2 regions of the Ureibacillus sp. FSL E2-3493 genome follow, and region 1 is predicted to be linked to the other one. Evidence: riboswitches for the same ligand, from Rfam matches in the RefSeq annotation. Region 1 holds a riboswitch; the other holds the start of a gene.

Region 1 (5,209 bases):
TTGTTTTGTTTTCATTCGCAATTCATTACCTGTTAACTTGGCAGCATACTTTTTCCACAGTTTATCCCCTTGTAGTTCAATCAAATGTTGCCAATCATCATCTTCTCTCTCTAAACGAATTTGGTCAAGTATTTCGTTTACAACTGAAAAGGAATAACCTTTCCGCATTAAAAGATCTTGCACCTTTTGTTTTATTTGCATCGGTGTCTTTTTACTATTTGCCCGCACTGTTTTTTCTGCCAGCTCCATCGCAATATTCACTTGTTCTTCATAAGTAAAAGATTCAAGTACTTTGCTTTGAGTATCTTTATCGATTCCCTTTTTCATCAAATCTTGTTTAATCGCTCTCGGCCCTTTTTTGGCTGTTTTCTTTTTTGTTTCTAATAAAGCTTTCGAATAAGTTTCATCATTTAAAAAACCAAGTTTCTCCAACTTCCGAATGGCCTCTAACACAACAGCTTCTCCAAAGCCTGCATCTAACAATTTCTTTTTCACTTCAAATTCACTGCGCATTTGATAACTTAAAAAATTTAACCCACGATTAAACGCTTTTGCGATTTCATCTTCATATGTAATTTCATCGATATCAAATTGTTCGAGTATTTTTCCCTTTGTTAAACCAAACTTAATAAGGGTCGATTCATCAACAGCAAAGGCATAACTTTCATTTAAATAAATATTATATCGTTCTGGATTGTTTTTCTGTCTGCTTATTTTCGATATGACTTGCATACAAACACTCCTTCTAAGCATTAGTATACATTTTTTTTAAGTTCGTTTCATTGCCGTTCATTTGTTAAATCATTTCCTTCTAGGATAAGCGAATATTCATTGGCATAAAGGAACAGTTTTCGCACAATATAAGCAAAAAGGAGGCTAAAATTTTTTATGTGGAAACATCCCATTTTTCGTTTAACATTATGGGCAATCGCATTTTTCTTTGCCTTTAGTTTTATTAAACCAGATATTGCTAACGCAAACTCCTATCACTGGGGCTTTAGTAAATCAAAAGATGGAAAGCCGGCAGATGCGGGGGCAAAATTTGAAAGCATGTTAAAAGAGTATGGCGCATTTTATCGAGGAGACCCAAACAAAAAGGTTATTTATTTAACCTTTGATAACGGCTTTGAAAACGGATATACAGAAAGTATTTTGGATACTTTAAAGGAAGAAAATGTTCCAGCAACCTTTTTCTTAACGGGGCACTATTTAACAAGTGCAACGGATTTAGTAAAAAGAATGATTAAAGAAGGTCATATTATCGGGAATCATTCCTATGGACACCCAGATATGTCTAAGTTATCCGACGAAGAACTTGTAAAAGAATGGAAAAAATTCGATTCAAAATTAAATGAAGTTGCCGGAATTAAACGTACCCATTATGTACGTCCACCAAAAGGTATATTTAACGAAAGAGTTTTAGAAGTTGGAAATAAACACGGTTATACCCACATGTTCTGGGATACAGCATTTGTAGACTGGCATGCTGATTCCAATGTAGGGTGGGAATATGCTTACGATGAACTAATGAACCAATTGCACCCAGGCGCATTAATTTTATTGCATACTGTGGCAAAACATAATGCCGATGCCCTTCCGAAATTTATAAAAGAAGCGAAAAAACAAGGGTATACTTTTGGTTCCCTTGACGATTTAGTCATGGAATCCGTATTAGAATAATAAAAAGTGCCAACACGAAAAGTAGGCGTGTTGGCACTTATTTTGTTAAAAGCATTGATTTCTATTCATTATTTAAACATTTTTTTCAAGTTGGCCATTTCAATGGCAGAAACAGCAGAATCATAACCTTTGTTGCCCGCTTTTGTACCTGCACGTTCAATTGCTTGTTCGATGTTTTCTGTTGTTACGATCCCGAAAATTACTGGCACATTTGAATTTAATGAAACGCTAGCAATTCCTTTTGCTGCTTCGTTATTAACATAATCATAATGAGTTGTTGCTCCACGTATTACTGTACCTAACCCAATTACCGCATCATAGTTACCTGTTTCAACCATTTGTTTAGCGATAAATGGTACTTCAAACGCTCCTGGTACCCATGCTACATCAATATTTTCTTCATCTACTCCATGTCTTCTTAAACCATCAAGGGCACCATCTAATAATTTTGTTGTAATAAACTCGTTAAAACGTCCTACAACAATCCCTATTTTTAAATCTGTTCCTATTAATTGTGCTTCAAATCGTTTTCCCATTGTTCTATTCTCCTCGTCATAAAATTATTGTCTTAAAATGTGTTATCCAATTTTTTGTTTTGAACGAAATCCAACTAAATCTTCAATCGTAATAATTTTTAATCGATGCATTGTTGCAAAATCCTTCAAGCCGTCAAGGCGTAACATCATTCCATCTTCAGCCATGATTTCACAAATAACACCTGCCGGAACGCTGCCACAAGCTCTTGCCAAATCAATAGCTGCTTCAGTATGTCCTCTTCTTTCGAGCACTCCGTTTCTTTTTGCGATTAACGGAAATACGTGACCCGGACGTCTGAAATGGGCTGGCTTAGCATTTTCTTTAATCATTTGTAAAATCGTAAAGGATCGCTCATACGCACTGATTCCAGTTGTCGTTTCCATATGATCGATACTTACTGTAAAAGCTGTTTGATGATTATCCGTATTATGTTCAACCATCGGAAATAATTCTAGTTTATTGGCCAGTTCTTCCGTAATCGGTGTACAAATTAAACCTCGACCAAATGTCGCCATAAAATTAATATTTTCCGGTGTGGCAAATTCAGCTAGAATGACTAAATCTCCTTCGTTTTCACGATTTTCATCGTCCACAACAATAATCGGCTTTCCTTTTTTTAAGTCTTCTAAAGCTTCTTCTATTGTATTGATCATTTTCTCCACCACCGTTTTTATAGTTAAAATCCGTTTTGTTTTAAAAATTCTATTGATATATTTGACGTATTATCCGTTTTTCTTAAATGATGTAAAACGTATTTCCCTAACATATCTGTTTCGATATTTACTTTATCTCCTACACTTTTCATGCCTAAAATCGTTTCTGCATACGTGTGAGGAATAAGGGATACTGTAACAGTATTACTGGATACTTGAAATAGCGTTAAGCTTGTCCCATCAATTGTAATAGAACCTTTAGGTATACAATTTTCAATAAGTTCTCTAGGTATTTCAATTTCAATGTAAACTGCGTTTGAAACCGGTCTTTTACTTCTAATCGTTCCTACACCATCTACATGTCCTGAAACAATATGACCACCAAATCGGCCATTGGCACTCATTGCCCGTTCTAAATTGACCATATCTCCTAATTTTAACGTATGAATCGTTGTTACCTTTACTGTTTCTGGCATGACATCTACAGTCATTTCTTCACTAGTTAAGTGGGTAATCGTCAGACATACACCATTAACCGCAATGCTATCACCCAATTTAGCATCAGACACAATTTTGGGTGTAACAATGGTCAATTGACTACTGTCGATATCTTTTTTAATCCCAACTACTTTTCCCTTATCTTCAATTATGCCTGTAAACAATCTACTCACCTCTTTCTAAAAATAAAAAACCCCTTAGAAAATGTCCTAAGGAGTTGGGAGTATTTAAAAAAAATGGCGTAACGAAATAAACCTTTTGAAATTAATTTTCAAAAAGTGCCAAAATTCATCCTTCTCCCATCCAGACTATACTGTCGGCTTTGGACTCGCACCAAATCCTGCTCTTAACAAGCTCACGGGCTTAGAAGTTTCGCTTCATCACCGTCGATTGGGAATTTCACCCGACCCCGAAGGATGCTTAAGATATATCTTAAGCTTAACCGTATTCAATTTTAAACTATTAAATAAAAAATCCCGTTCAGAAATGAATCGGGATTGAAAAAGAAAAAATACTATAGCAAATAAACCATTAAAAATAACAATTTTAATGGTACATCTATAATAGTTCCTTCTCCCATCCAGACTATACTGTCGGCTTTGGATTCGCACCAAATCCTGCTTATAACAAGCTCACGGGCTTAGAAGTTTCACTTCATCACCGTCGATTGGGAATTTCACCCGACCCCGAAGGAATAATTTATTTAATTGAAATAAGAATAACACGATTTCAAAATAATTGCTAATAACTTATTTTAAAATAACACTAAACGTATCTCTATAGATTTTTACTTAAAGGAAGAATTTATTCATTTGCTTTCAAATAGTGCTTCGATATAATGGTTAAATGAACAAAATAAAGGACGTGAACGCTTTTGGGCGAAAATGTAGTAATGGAAATTGGTCAAAAATTTCCTTTAACGATTAAAAGATTAGGTATTAATGGTGAAGGGGTCGGCTTTTATAAACGAAATGTAGTATTCGTAAAAGGTGCATTACCTGGAGAAGAAGTAACTGTAAAAGTTTCAAAAGTACAGCGAAATTTTGCTGAAGCGGAAATTTTAAACATCCGTAAAGTATCGAAAGACCGCCAAGAGCCAAGCTGCCCTGTTTACAATGAATGTGGAGGATGTCAGCTGCAACATTTAACATATAGCGGGCAACTTAAAGAAAAACGGGATATGGTCATACAAGCATTAGAAAAGTACGTTAAATCAATTGCTGAAACGACGGATATCCGCCCTACCCTTGGGATGGACACCCCTTGGCATTATCGAAATAAAAGTTCCTTCCAAGTAAGAAAAGAAGGGAAACGGGTTTATGCAGGTTTATATATTGAAGGGACAAATAAATTATTAAATATTAATGATTGTGCTGTTCAACATCCCCTAACGTCCAAAATCACTGTAGGGACTCGAAAAATATTACAAAAGCTAAATATCTCCATTTACGATGGGAAATCGTTGGACGGATTAGTTCGCACAATTGTCGTTCGCACAGCTGTTCAAACAGGCGAAACCCAAGTTTGTTTAGTGACGACACGAAAAGATATACCTCATAAGAAAGAGTTAATCGAGCGCATATTAAAAATCGATCCGAGTATCGTTTCGATTACCCAAAATATAAATCGAGAAAAAACTTCCCTTATTTTTGGAGATGAAACGATTAGTTTATATGGTAAAGAAACGATTCATGAAAATTTAGGAGAACTTGCCTTCGACTTATCGTCCCGCGCTTTCTTTCAACTTAATCCTGAGCAGACGGTTCATTTATATGATGAAATTAAAAAAGCTGCCCAGTTAACTGGAAAGGAAAAAGTAGTAGATGCTTATTGTGGGGTTG
Region 2 (5,209 bases), 1.6 Mb from region 1:
CAGTTTCTTTCAACTCAGCCGCATTCATCACATAAATATTACGATCTACTGGAGGAGGAGGTGTTAAACCGTTACGGATTCCATCTAAACCAGCTTCTAAAAGCACTGCTAAAGCTAAGTAAGGATTCGCTGCTGGGTCAACTGAACGTAATTCAACACGAGTAGATAATCCACGAGATGCAGGAATACGAATTAACGGTGAACGGTTACGAGCAGACCAAGCAATATAACATGGTGCTTCATAGCCTGGTACTAAACGTTTGTAAGAGTTTACTAATGGGTTTGTTACAGCTGTGAATGCTTTCGCATGTTTCATAATACCTGCCATGAATGCACGAGCAGTATCAGATAGCTCTAATTCTGCATTTTCATCCCAAAATACATTTTGGTTTCCTTTGAACAATGATAAGTTCGAGTGCATACCAGAACCGTTTACGCCGAATAGTGGTTTTGGCATAAATGACGCATGTAAACCGTGTTTACGAGCGATTGTTTTAACTACTAATTTGAAAGTTTGAATATTATCACACGCTTCTATAGCATTTGCATATTTAAAATCAATTTCGTGTTGTCCAGGAGCTACCTCGTGGTGAGAAGCTTCAATTTCAAAGCCCATTTCTTCCAATTCTAACACGATATCACGACGGCAGTTTTCACCAAGGTCAGTTGGTGCTAAGTCGAAGTATCCTCCATCATCATTTAATTCAAGAGTTGGGTTACCTTTTTCATCTAATTTAAATAAGAAGAATTCTGGCTCTGGTCCTAAGTTGAAACTTGTAAATCCTAGTTCTTCCATGTTACCTAATACACGTTTTAAGTTTGAGCGTGGGTCACCAGCAAATGGTGTACCATCCGGATTTACAATATCACAAATTAATCGGGCTACTTTCCCTTTTTCCGCTGTCCAAGGGAAGATAACAAAAGTATCTAAATCCGGTTGTAAGTACATATCTGATTCCTCAATACGTACAAAACCTTCAATGGAAGATCCGTCAAACATCATTTTGTTATCTAAAGCCTTATCTAATTGGCTTAAAGGAATTTCTACGTTTTTAATCGTACCTAAAATGTCTGTAAATTGTAGGCGAATATATTTTACGCCTTTATCTTTCACAATTTGTTTAATGTCTTCTTTTGTGTACTTAGCCATCTTTTTCCACACTCCTAAAATTTTAAATTAAAAAATATAATTTACTCACCCTTTACTTGAAAAAAGCGAGATAAATCCCCTTGCCTTAATGATGCCTTTTGCATAATTTGTGCCTGTTGCATTTCCTCACGTAAAATCGCGCGGAGTTCTGCGTCAGAAATAGATAGTTTGTTAGAAGATTTCACATTGTTGTTTTTTCTCATATCAAAAACTTTTTTAATTCCTGCCATGTTAATCCCTTGATCGAGAAGTTCACGAATTTCTAATAATGCATCTACATCATCTAATGAGAACATTCTACGATTGCCTTCTGACCTTGCAGGCTCAATTAATTTATGTTCCTCGTAATATCGAATTTGTCTCGCAGTTAACTCCGTTAATTGCATTACCATGCTAATAGGGAGTAACGGCATTGCTCTTCGAAACTCTCGACTCATCGACATCTCCTCCCTTTCATAGCATTATTTTAAACTATGTTATGTATAATAGCAATACTATGTTAGAAAAAATAACATATGAAATTTAGATTTTTTTTATCGCAATTTTAGATGGAACGAATTCCCTATATAATCAAGGGCTTACGACATAAAAAACGAAAAAACCCAACGCTTTCACGTTGGGCCATTCTGTATCAATTTTTTCAAATAAAAAAGCTGTTCATTATCGTCATAGTTTATGACATGAATGAACAACTTTTGATTTATAGTAAATATTGTGCTCGTTGATTTTCGATCCAAACTTTCATTGTACGGAATAATAAAACCGTTACAATCATGAGCATAATTCCTTTTATAAAGTTAAATGGTAAAATACCTAACACAATCGTTTCTTTCATATCAAAAGTACCCCATCCAAGGAAGTAAGAATACATAGGTAAAAAGGCTACATAGTTTAATAGACTCATTCCTACTGACATAATGACTGTACCTGCGGCTAACCCTAAAATTAATCCTTCTAGTTTAGGTATCTTTTTATAAAGATAGTAGACAGGTAAAATAAATAAAATACCTGTAACAAAGTTGGCCATATGACCTACCGGAACCCCTGTTGGTGTCCCTGAGAAAATCCAATCTAATACATTTTTAAACAGTTCGACTAAAATTCCAGCTAACGGTCCCATTGTAATTGCTGCGATTAAAGCTGGTGTATCACTAAAGTCGATTTGTAAAAATACCGGGAAGCCCGGTAAAGGGAAGTTTATTAGCATCAGAATAAAAGAAATACTACTTAACATGGCAATCGTTACAAAAGAACGTAACTTAAGGTTTTGATTTTTCATTTACTTTCTCTCCTCTTTGCTGATTCAACCCGCAAGAAGAAAGGACAGCCTTCATCTATATTCGCCTTCTCCATGAAAAATCCCTTATGCAAAATTGCATAAGGGAGAAATAGGCACATTAAAAATAAGAAAATAAGTATGCGAAAACAAGCGTATTATAAAGGGTACGCTAAATAAAAGTAAAGTTATACGACAATGTACAAACGATACTTCCACATACAGTTTCCTATCCACAAACGAATATAGAGACCGTACCTTCACCTTCTCCCATCCAGACTATACTGTCGGCTTTGGAATCACACCAAATCCTGCTCTAAGTTGAGCTCGCGGGCTTAAGAAACTATATTGCAATCCTCCGATGTAAAAGAGAATGAGTTTCTATTACCGCCGATCGGGAATTTCACCCTGCCCCGAAGATGAATCAATATTATTTTTTAACATTATATCTCGAAATTGAAATATTGTAAAGATAGTTCAATAGGAAAAACTTTTCCTTTTATTTCCTATTTTCAAACGCTATTTATTGAAAAACTGTTGAATATGGTATTTCATTTGCACCGACCGGCATTGGTAATGTTGTAGTAAAATCAAAACCTTGCCATTCGGTTTGGGTTACATTTTTAAATTGTACGTTCATATTGAAATTTGCTGCGGTTAATAAAATTCCTTCAATCATTTTCATCGCTTGTTGTTGATCAAGAGTCATTAAATCCAATTGTTCAGTGAATGTTACAGTAACCACATCCTGTTCAACCGTTACATCGTAATCAACATCCGGAACAATAACGGATTGATAAACATCATTTGTGTTTTCTTTCATTGTAAGAATCGCTTCTTCTACGGTTGAATAAAAAGCTCTAAAGTTAGGCACTAAATAGCTCTGACCATCTGGCTGTGTAAATTGATAATAGTTGTATTGAGTCGTTTCACCATTCAATGGAATTGGTGATGATTCTCCTACTTCACTGAATATAAAGGGTGAACCAGTTTCATCTAATTGAACAACTTCATCATAATGATCTCCAAATGTATCTACTAGTGATGCTGTATAAGTTGTAAGTGAACCAGTTCCAACATCATATAATTGATCACTTGGTAATGTGTGAACAACTTGATTATCCCGTTCAGTAATTTCCCCGTCATACGGATGATAATTATGAAATCCAATAGCCTCTTCGTTAAACAATGGTGCATATTTGTTATATAGCTCAACCCCTGTAGGTTGACTATTACCAAAATCCTCCTGAATTCTTTCATTTGGAATTAAAACGGTTACAGGGATACTATCTGCAGCATCACTAGCTAATCCTAATTTAAATATCGTATTTCCTTCAATTTGATCAGGATAAACAGCTGTACGAAGATCAGCCATCTCAGTTCCCATTATATTCATTTCTTCACTAGATTTCGATTCCTCTGATTCAATCATAGAGTTCTTAGAAACACTAGAGGAATCGTCTGCTCGATCCATTACGGTAGTTTCTTCAGAAGTATGTTGGTTCATCATTGACGGAACTAATATAGCGATTAAACAGACTGCAGCTATTGAAATGGCCATCGGTATCCAATTAAATTTCTTTCTAGTTTTCTTCAAAGGCTCCTCATCAAAAAGTCCATCTTCCTTTAGTCGTTGGAGGACTTCATCTTTTGAACGTTGATCATGAATTTTCGGTACATTGGATAATAGATTTTCAATTTTGTCGTCATCCCATTGGTCATGAGTCATGTTGATTCGCCTCCTTTTTGGATGTTGTTAATAACTCACGAAGTTGTTTAATGGCCCGATGTTGTGTTGTTTTAACTTTTCCTTCCGTCCAATTTAAAACCGCTGCTGTTTCCGATATAGATAATTCTTGGAAATATCTCATAATGATGACCATCTTTTGATCACCAGTACATTTTTCTAAAGCGGTTAATAACTGCTGCATTTCGTCATTGAGCTCGGTAAAACTTTCAGGAGATTTAGTTGGTGATACGAGTTGTTCTGTTTCCCAATTAAAAGCATTAAAACTGTGGGAAGAACGAACAGTATTTTTTCTAAAATAGTCGATGGCTACATTTTTTGCAATGGCAAATAGCCATGTTTTCTCTGAGCTTCTCCCCTGAAATCGCTCGTAGGATTTTAATACTCTTACATATACTTCATGGGATAAATCTTCTGCAATGGTTCGATTTTTAACTAAATAAATTAAAAATTGAAAGACATCTTGATGATACAATTCATACAAACGATGGAATATGGACTCTTTCAAACTATCAGTCCTCCGTTCCTATTAATTTTGTCGTATACAACATAGAAAAGTTTCATTAATTCAAGATATTTTATAATTTCTATTAAAATTATTCTATATGGTCATTATAAGTGCAAATATCGATGATATACATAAAATAAAGGAAAAGGTTGTCCATTTCACTACAATCTTTAAGGACAACCTTTATTTTAACGGTTTTACATTTAATGGTACAACTAAAATAAAGAACAATTTTTATTTGACGATAAACAGTCCACGAAACTGACTATTCCTTTTGCTCAAATTGTTTTGCTACTGTTTCAATTACATTGACTCTTCTTACTAAATCTCGATAACGCATTTGTTGTTGCGCTTTTTCTTTTGTAACTCTCTGTTGTTCTATATATACCTTTTGAATTTCCGAATGAAAGTATTCAATATCTGATTGATTACTCGATAAATTAGCTGCACTTTGAAGTACCAGCTTTTTAGTCTTTAAATCCGATTCTAAAGAATTAAGTTTGTGAATTTCTTCTTGTACACTCGTAC

Evidence for each region. Region 1 has a riboswitch for FMN ahead of ribE (riboflavin synthase). Riboswitches for the same ligand answer to the same signal wherever they lie in the genome.
Region 2: it holds a riboswitch for FMN, as region 1 does, so the genes downstream of both, MHH69_RS06835 (ECF transporter S component) here and ribE (riboflavin synthase) in region 1, are expected to answer to the same signal.

Annotation. Positions count from the first base shown of each region.
Region 1 covers NZ_JBBOPK010000001.1:2,921,146-2,926,354, forward strand. The annotation lists gene recX (recombination regulator RecX) at 1-732, opposite strand, end outside; gene pdaA (delta-lactam-biosynthetic de-N-acetylase) at 889-1,680, shown strand; gene ribH (6,7-dimethyl-8-ribityllumazine synthase) at 1,749-2,216, opposite strand; partial or broken gene ribB (3,4-dihydroxy-2-butanone-4-phosphate synthase) at 2,280-2,870, opposite strand; gene ribE (riboflavin synthase) at 2,894-3,532, opposite strand; FMN riboswitch at 3,656-3,789, opposite strand; FMN riboswitch at 3,933-4,066, opposite strand; gene rlmD (23S rRNA (uracil(1939)-C(5))-methyltransferase RlmD) at 4,261-5,209, shown strand, end outside.
Region 2 covers NZ_JBBOPK010000001.1:1,337,868-1,343,076, reverse strand. The annotation lists gene glnA (type I glutamate--ammonia ligase) at 1-1,150, opposite strand, end outside; gene MHH69_RS06840 (MerR family transcriptional regulator) at 1,192-1,587, opposite strand; gene MHH69_RS06835 (ECF transporter S component) at 1,851-2,429, opposite strand; FMN riboswitch at 2,685-2,851, opposite strand; gene MHH69_RS06830 (hypothetical protein) at 2,950-4,155, opposite strand; gene MHH69_RS06825 (RNA polymerase sigma factor SigX) at 4,145-4,681, opposite strand; gene MHH69_RS06820 (hypothetical protein) at 4,947-5,209, opposite strand, start outside.